2 regions of the Staphylococcus pasteuri genome follow, and region 1 is predicted to be linked to the other one. Evidence: riboswitches for the same ligand, from Rfam matches in the RefSeq annotation. Region 1 holds a riboswitch; the other holds the start of a gene.
What was found. A riboswitch is a leader RNA that binds a small molecule or an ion and turns the genes downstream of it on or off. The one in region 1 is predicted to bind lysine.
Positions count from the first base shown of each region.

Region 1 (4,679 bases):
TTTTGATACTAATTCACCGAAAGCTTTGTCGTCTGAAATAGCAATTTCAGATAACATTTTACGGTTAATATCGATGTCAGCTTTTTTCAAGCCGTTCATTAATTTTGAATAGCTCATGTCATGTTTACGAGCTGCTGCATTGATACGTGTAATCCATAATTTACGGAAATCACGTTTACGTTGACGACGGTCACGGAATGCATATTGACCTGATTTCATGACTTGTTGTTTAGCTACTTTATATAATGTATGTTTTGAACCGAAGTAACCTTTAGCTAATTTAATCGTTTTTTTACGACGTGCTCTTGTTACTGTTCCACCTTTTACTCGTGGCATATTAAATTCCTCCTTAGATTCTATCTACGTTATTAATCGATAATCGTTAATTTCATTATTTTTTATAAGATAATAATTGTTTTACGCGTTTTAAATCACTTTTAGAAACTAATCTACTTTTACGTAATTGACGTTTCTGTTTAGTGTTTTTGTTTGCGAATAAGTGAGATGTGAAAGCTCTTGAACGTTTTAATTGACCTGAACCAGTTCTTTTAACACGTTTTGCTGCTCCACGGTGAGTTTTCATTTTAGGCATGATTCATTTCCTCCTAGAAATTAATTTAATTATTTTTCATTAATTGGTGCTAACATAAGGAACATTTGACGGCCTTCCATTTTAGGCTTCTGTTCTACAGTAGCAAGGTCTTTACATTCTTCAGCAAATTTTTCTAATTGGCGTTGACCAATTTCTTTATGCGTAATTGCACGACCTCTGAAACGAATTGAAACTTTACATTTATCGCCTTTAGAAAGGAATTTACGTCCATTTTTCAATTTTGTTTGGAAATCGTGTTCCTCAATTGTTGGACTTAAACGAATTTCTTTAACGTTAATTGTTTTTTGTTTCTTCTTCATTTCTTTTTCTTTTTTCTGTTGTTCGAATTTGAATTTACCGTAATCCATAATTCTAGCAACAGGTGGTTTAGCATTTGGTGCTACGATTACTAAATCTAAATCAACACGTTCAGCCATTTCTAAAGCTTCTTGTTTTGATTTGACACCAATTTGTTCACCATCTTGACCTACTAAACGAAGTTCTTTCGCGCGAATTTTCTCATTAATTTGAGTTTGATCTTTTGCTATGGTTGACACCTCCCAGTATTTTACGAAATTGTCCCAAGCAAAAAGAAGAGCGAGTATCACTACCCGCTCTTCTTCACACATTAATTGTGTAACATGATTAACCTGCCAACTGCTTACAGCGTCGCTACAGGTGAGAAGCGGGAGCTTCTACTTGGTTCGTTTCGTATTCAACGTTACTAATCATACCAACTATTAATGTATTCGTCAACTATTTTTTTATTTAATCATGATGTCTTACTTCTTCCATAGACACATCTTGACGTAAATCCACTTTTTCTAATGGGATTTTTTTAGTTTTATATCTTACTTTATGATAAATAAAGAATGCTAAAAATACTGGGATACCCATATAAGTAATGATAAATCTATTGATATCAAAATCACCAGTCTTAATGAAATCAACATCTTGACCTAAAATAACAATAACACATAAGAATCCAGCAAATATTGGACCAAATGGGAATAATTTAGCTTTATATTTCAATTTAGACTTATCATAATTTTGTTTATCAAATGCGCGTCTAAATCTATAATGACTGACTGCAATACCTACCCACGCGATAAAGCCAGTCATACCACTAGCAGCTACAATATAGTCATAAGCATCACCACTTAAATGTTGTAATAAAAAGATAATAATTACAATTATTCCAGTGATTGCTAGAGAAATATAAGGTACACCATTTCTATTAGTTTTTGAGAATGATGCATATGCTAATTTATCTTTACTCATAGAATATAACATTCTTGTAGAAGCGTACATACCTGAGTTACCTGCGGATAATACGGAAGTTAATATAACAGCATTCATAAATGATGCTGCAAATGCTAAGCCTGCATTTTGGAATACTAATGTAAATGGAGACGTTGATACGCTGCTATCTCCTCCCATTAATGCATTGCTATCATAAGGAATTAACATACCTATAATAAATATCGCTAGAATGTAAAATAGTAATATTCTCCAAAACACTTGTTTAATTGCTTTAGGTACAGCTCTTTCTGGATTTTCAGATTCTCCTGCTGTGATTCCTATTAACTCAGTACCTTGGAAAGAGAACCCTGCAACTAAGAATACACCTAAAATTGATAATAAACTACCGCCTAAATTACCACCTAATATTGGGCCTTCGCCTTTTGTAAATGTTTCAAAGCCTACAAATTTACCGCCCATGATTCCGACAATAGTTAATAAACCTATAATGATAAATATGATAACAGTTACAACTTTAATTAATGCAAACCAGTATTCGCTTTCTCCGTATACTCTAACCGATAGTGAATTCAATGCAAAGATAATAACGAGGAATATACAACTCCAAATCCATGCTGGTACACCTTGCATTGGTGACCAATATTGAATCACTTGTGCTGCAATTGTAACGTCTGCAGCTACTGTAATAACCCAGTTAAACCAGTAATTCCAACCTAATGCGAATCCTAATGATGGATCAACAAAACGTGTTGCATATGTACTAAATGAACCAGAAACTGGTAAATATGTTGCCATTTCTCCTAATGATGTCATTAAGAAAAAGACCATGGCACCAATAATGGCGTATGCTAATAGTGCACCTAACGCACCAGCACTATGAATAGCACCACCAGAAGTCATAAATAGTCCAGTACCGATACACCCTCCTATTGCTATCATGGAAAGATGTCGATCTTTTAAACCTCGTTGAACGCCTTCATTCTGATTTTGATTTTTACTCATAGAAGAATCCTTTCCTTGTATTTAGAGGCTTCAATGTTACTTTTTCAAAGCAAAACTAAATGCATGACTTTCGTTAAAATTGTTAGTTTCATTCAATAATTAACTTTATCATTGCAAATAAAAAAGTGGCTACATACCTTTAAGATATGCAACCACTTTGCTTTTATCTATATTAGGTAGCACATCACATTAAGTGACAGTACAGTTTCTTTCGACAACTGTCCCAACAAACGTCTATTATGGTTAACGTTTGTTTCGGCAATATTACCTTTGACTTGTTCAACATTCGTTCCATACAACTTCTGACAAGCTACTATTTAATATTGCAACCTCTAACTCAACTTTTATTTTAACTACCTTGTAATATACATGAACTGACTGTTAATTTCAAGTTTATCTATGTTTTTTCAAACGAATTTCATCAACTAAATTCCAAATGAATTCATCTTTTTCTAAAGTTTCTTGATCTTGTGAACCATATTGGCGCACATTTACTTCTTTATTTTCTACTTCTTTATCTCCCACTACTATTTGGTAAGGGATTTTTTGCATTTGTGCTTCACGAATTTTATATCCCATTTTTTCATTACGGTCATCGATTTCTACACGTACACCTTGAGATTTTAATTCGTCTTGAATTAATCTAGCATAATCATAATGTAAATCAACATTTACTGGAATGATTTCTACTTGTTTAGGTGCTAACCATGTTGGGAACGCCCCTTTTGTTTCTTCTGTTAAGAATGCTACAAATCTTTCCATTGTAGATACAACACCACGGTGAATAACCACTGGTCTATGTTGTTCTCCATCTTGGCCAATATAAGTTAATTCAAAGCGTTCTGGCAATAAGAAGTCTAATTGTGCAGTTGATAAAGTTTCTTCTTTACCCATAGCTGTTTTAACTTGAACGTCTAATTTTGGACCATAGAATGCCGCTTCGCCAATTGCTTCTTCATAAGTAAGTCCTAACTCATCAGAAGCTTCTTTAATCATTTTTTCAGCTTTTACCCACATTTCGTCATCATCGAAATATTTTTCTTTATCTTCTGGATCACGATAACTTAATCTGAAAGTATAATCTTCAAATCCAAAATCTTTGTATACATCTTGAATTAAATTAACAACACGTTTAAATTCTTCTTTAATTTGGTCAGGTCTTACAAAAATATGAGCGTCATTTAAAGTCATACCTCTTACACGTTGTAATCCAGATACTGCACCACTAGCTTCATATCTATGCATAGTACCTAATTCAGCGATACGAATTGGTAATTCACGATAAGAATGCGGTTTGTTATTATAAACCATCATATGGTGTGGGCAGTTCATAGGACGTAGTACCATTTCTTCTGTCTCATCTAATTTCATTGTTGGGAACATATCCTCTTGATAATGATCCCAGTGACCTGATGTTTTATATAAATCTACGTTAGCGATAACTGGTGTATAAACATGGTCATAGCCCATACTTACTTCTTTATCAACGATATATCTCTCGATTTCACGGCGAATTGTAGCACCATTTGGTAACCATAATGGTAAACCCGCACCTACAAGTTGACTATTTGCGAATAAATCTAATTCTTTACCAATTTTACGGTGATCACGTTCGCGACGTTCTTCTAACATTTGAAGATGTGCTTTTAGATCTTTTTTATCGAAAAATGCTGTACCGTAGATACGTTGTAACATTTTATTGTTACTATCGCCACGCCAATATGCACCAGCTGTAGAAAGTAATTTGAATTCTTTAATTTTTGAAGTAGAAGGTACATGTACACCTCTACATAAATCAGTAAACTCGCCTTGAGAATATAAT
Region 1 covers NZ_JAUOQO010000003.1:67,128-71,806, reverse strand. Annotated here, with positions in the region: gene rplT (50S ribosomal protein L20) at 1-336, opposite strand, end outside; gene rpmI (50S ribosomal protein L35) at 392-592, opposite strand; gene infC (translation initiation factor IF-3) at 622-1,149, opposite strand; ribosomal protein L20 leader region at 1,176-1,299, opposite strand; gene Q4528_RS03935 (amino acid permease) at 1,361-2,857, opposite strand; lysine riboswitch at 3,027-3,200, opposite strand; gene thrS (threonine--tRNA ligase) at 3,251-4,679, opposite strand, start outside.

Region 2 (4,679 bases), on a different contig from region 1:
AAGTGCAACAATATATTGATTTTTACTTAACGTTTCAACTGTCTCTGGTTCAATCGTCATATTTGTACGAGAAGGCACATTATATAATACAACTGGTAATTCAACCGCATTTGCAATTGTTTCAAAATGTTGTACTAAACCGCGTTGATTCGTTTTATTATAATAAGGTGTAATTAACATGACTGCATCAGCGCCTAATTGTCTAGCTCGAACAGATGCTTGAATTGATTTTTCAGTATTATTTGTGCCAGTACCTGCAATTACAGGTACTTGTTTATCTACTAAATTTACTACAGTTTCTAATACATGCTCTTTTTCATCGTCATTTAAAGTAGGGCTTTCTGCTGTTGTACCATTTACAATGATTGCTTGAGCATTATTTTCTAGTAAAAATGAAACGTGACTTCTTAAAGCATCATAATCTACCTCGTTATTTACGAATGGTGTAGTTAATGCTACACCTACGCCTTTAAACATGTGTGTCATATTAAAGAACTCCTTTCAATTTTAAAACTTGTTCTAAAACTTGAACTGCGTTTAATGCTGCACCTTTCAATAAATTATCTGATGTACACCATACATGGAATGTATTGTCTAAAGAATCGTCTCTACGAATACGACCTACAAACACTTCGTCTTTACCAGTAGAATGTATTGCAAGTGGATATTCATTATTAGCTGGATTATCTACAAGAACTACTCGATCATCTTTGTCAAATAGAGCTTGAATTTCTTCTACAGTTGTATCTTGATCGAATGTGACATCCATTTCCACGCTATGACTATCTTGAACAGGTACACGAACACATGTAGCAGTTACTTTTAAATCTTTATCATTTAAAATCTTACGTGTTTCATCAATCATTTTTTGCTCTTCTTTTGTATAACCATTTTCTAAAAATACATCAATGTGTGGTAACACATTGTTATAAATAGGGTGAGGATAAGCTTCAGGTTCTTTACCATTTGCGCCCTCAGATAAATCTCTCTTACCCTTAATACCAGATCCTGAAACCGCTTGATATGTTGTATAAGCAACACGTTTTAAACCAAATGCTTCTTGTAATACTTTTAAAGGTACAACTGATTGAATTGTAGAACAGTTTGGATTTGCAATGATTCCTCTAGTGAACTTAGGTTCATTAACTTCTGGAACTATTAAATCTACATCTTCTGCCATACGCCATTGACTAGAATTATCAATCACTATAGCACCAGCTTGTTCAAACAGTGGGGCGAAATGTTCACTTGTACCACCACCTGCACTCATTAATACATAGTCAAAATGTTCACTTGCTGCTTCTTCAGTTAATTCTTGTACTGTATATGTTTGTCCTTGAAAATCTATATTTTGACCAGCAGAACGTGCTGAAGAAAATAACACTAATTCGTCAAAGGGAATTGCTTTTCTATCTAATGTTTCTAACATTTTTGTTCCTACTAATCCTGTTGCGCCAACTACTGCTAATTTTGTCATGTGTAAGTCACTCCGTTTTCAATATTATTAATATTGTGAAAAATTAAGTTAAATCAATTATATATCAAAAGCACCGTATAGTTCTTCGACAGCTTTTTCACCATTTTCAGCATCAATGACATAAGAAATACTAATTTCTGATGTGGTTGTTTGGTAGAAGGGGATTTTAGCATTAATTAAAGTTATAAATGCTTTAGATGCAACACCTGACATATCTCTCATACCAGAACCAATTAAAGAAATTTTGACATAAGCTTCGTTAATTTTATAATCAAGAGCTTCAAAATTAACTGCTAACTGTTCTAAAATTTGTGAGATTTGATGTACATCTGAGTCTTTAATACTAAATGATAATTGTAATCCTTCATGGTTAACGATTTGGGAAATCATATCCACGTTAACTGAGCCTTCTTCTAATTCAGTGAATAATTGTGTTAATAAACGATTATCTGGTAGGGGATATGTGATTGTAACATGCATCATGTGTTTATCTAATGCGACCCCAGTTACTGCTTTTTTCTCTAATAAATCACTTCTAGACATAATCCATGTTCCTTTCACATTTGATAAAGTTCTTCCTAAATATAGTGGAATATTGTAATTTTTAGCCAATTCAACACTGCGCGTCTCAAGCACGCCAGCACCAACTGCACTCATTTCCATCATCTCTTCATAAGATACATACTCTAAACGTTTAGCATGACTTAAAATTCGAGGATCTGTGGCATATACACCATCTACATCTGTATAGATTTCGCAAGGTATGTTATTGCTAGCTGCTAATGCCACTGCTGTAGTATCAGAGCCACCTCGACCTAATGTAGTTAATTCATGGTTCTCATTAATTCCTTGAAAACCAGCAATCACAAGTACATCATGTTGCTCAAATGCATCAGTGAAGGTTGATGGGTTAATTTCAGCAATTTTACTTTTTAAGTGATGTCCAATTGTTTTAATTCCAGCTTGGTATCCAGTCATGGCTTTAGCACTAACACCAATATCGTTTAGCACCATAGACAAATACGAAACTGTTTGTTGCTCTCCAGTTGTTAAAAGTAGGGCAAGTTCTTGCTCTTTTGGAGTTGACGTTAAGGATGATACATTTTCCATCAATTGATCTGTAGTTTTACCCATAGCACTCACTACAACAATCAGTTGTTCATCTTGTTCAACTCGATCTTTTAACATGTTGGCTATATTTTTAATCTTTGTAAAATCGCTGACGGAAGATCCGCCAAATTTCAAAACACTTCTATTCAAAATTTGTCCTCCTCAGTTAGTAGGGAGGCCCACCTATTCAATAAAAAAAGAACAAGTCTGGAATGCGACTTGTTCTACATTTATGTACAAGTGATGCACTCCATTATTATCAAATAATGACAAACTCTTAGCTCTTAACCAAAAAGTCCAACAAATGATATCTGCTATTATCATTCGTTTCGGCATTGCCCCCTTTCAATATTAGCTGTTAGCAGACAGTAATCTAATATTTACTCATGTTTAATGCGCCTCATCAAAATCTTATTCAATTGATATGTTTTTATTATACATATCTGACATGTGACTGTAAACCAATAATTGTGATTTTTTCAAATAAACAGAAAATTTTAAAGCCACTTTCTTTTAGCAAAGATTAGTGGCTTTTATGCAAAAGTTTGATTAAAACTTTTGTATTCCTTAAAACCTTATAGCATTTTAATGCTTAGTATCGCTTGTGCAATCGTTAGAAGAACGAGTGTATTCCTTTTTAACTTCTTTCAAAGATCAATAGTTTTTATGCAATCGTTTGTTAAAAATCTTAATAAAATAGGGGACTAAAATCCCATAAAAAACCCTTAAGTGACATCAACATTCACTTAAGGGTAATCAATATACTTTAATTATTGTAATACTCCAATTTCTTGTAAGTACTCTTCATAAGGAATTTCTTTTGAAACAGAACCTTGTGGATTTAAATCAATTACACGGTTAGCAATAGTGTTAATGAATTCAAAGTCATATGACGTAAAAATAAGTGAACCTTTAAATGATTTTAATCCATCATTGACTGCAGTAATACTTTCTAAGTCTAAATGGTTAGTTGGTTCATCTAATAATAATACATTCGCACTTGAAAGCATCATTTTACTTAACATACAACGTACTTTCTCTCCACCTGATAACACGCTTGCTTTTTTCTTAACTTCTTCACCACTAAACAACATACGTCCTAAGAAACCACGTAAGAACGTTTCAGTCTGTTCATCTTCTGGTGCATATTGACGTAACCAATCAACAAGATTCATGTTTACACCATCAAAGTATTCAGAGTTATCTTTAGGGAAGTAACTTAATGAAGTTGTAACGCCCCATTTATATGAACCTTCGTCTGGTTCCATTTCACCAGCTAAAATTTTAAGTAGGGTAGTTTTAGCAATTTCACTATCTCCAATTAAAATAGCTTTATCGTTAGGGTTCATCGTAAATGAAATATTATCTAATACTTTTTCACCGTCAATTGTTTTAGAAAGATTTTGGACACTTAACAAGTCATTACCAATTTCTCTTTCTGGAGTGAATTTCACATATGGATAACGTCTAGATGATGGTTGAATATCATCTAATTCGATTTTTTCTAATTGTTTTTTACGACTTGTTGCTTGTTTAGATTTAGAAGCATTTGCAGAGAAACGTGCCACGAAATCTTGAAGTTCTTTAATTTTTTCTTCTTTTTTCTTATTTTGTTCTTGTACCATTTTTTGAGCTAATTGACTTGATTGATACCAGAAATCATAGTTACCAACATAAACTTTAATTTTACCAAAGTCTAAATCTGCAATATGTGTACATACATTATTTAAGAAGTGACGGTCATGTGATACTACGATGACTGTATTTTCAAAATTAATTAAGAAATCTTCTAACCAACTAATAGCTGGAATATCTAAACCATTGGTAGGCTCATCTAGTAATAGTACATCTGGATCGCCAAATAAACTTTGCGCTAATAATACTTTTACTTTTTGATTATTTTCAAGTTCAGACATCTTTTTGTCTTGTAAAGATGCGTCAATACCTAAACCAGATAGTAAGTTTGCAGCATCTGCTTCTGCGTTCCAACCATTCATCTCAGCAAATTCGCCTTCAAGTTCAGCAGCACGAATTCCATCTTCATCACTGAAATCTGGTTTCATATAAATTTCATCTTTTTCTTTCATTACTT
Region 2 covers NZ_JAUOQO010000005.1:26,336-31,014, forward strand. Annotated here, with positions in the region: gene dapA (4-hydroxy-tetrahydrodipicolinate synthase) at 1-486, opposite strand, end outside; gene Q4528_RS06555 (aspartate-semialdehyde dehydrogenase) at 488-1,477, opposite strand; gene Q4528_RS06560 (aspartate kinase) at 1,535-2,740, opposite strand; lysine riboswitch at 2,823-2,999, opposite strand; gene Q4528_RS06565 (ABC-F family ATP-binding cassette domain-containing protein) at 3,358-4,679, opposite strand, start outside.
Region 2: it holds a riboswitch for lysine, as region 1 does, so the genes downstream of both, Q4528_RS06560 (aspartate kinase) here and Q4528_RS03935 (amino acid permease) in region 1, are expected to answer to the same signal.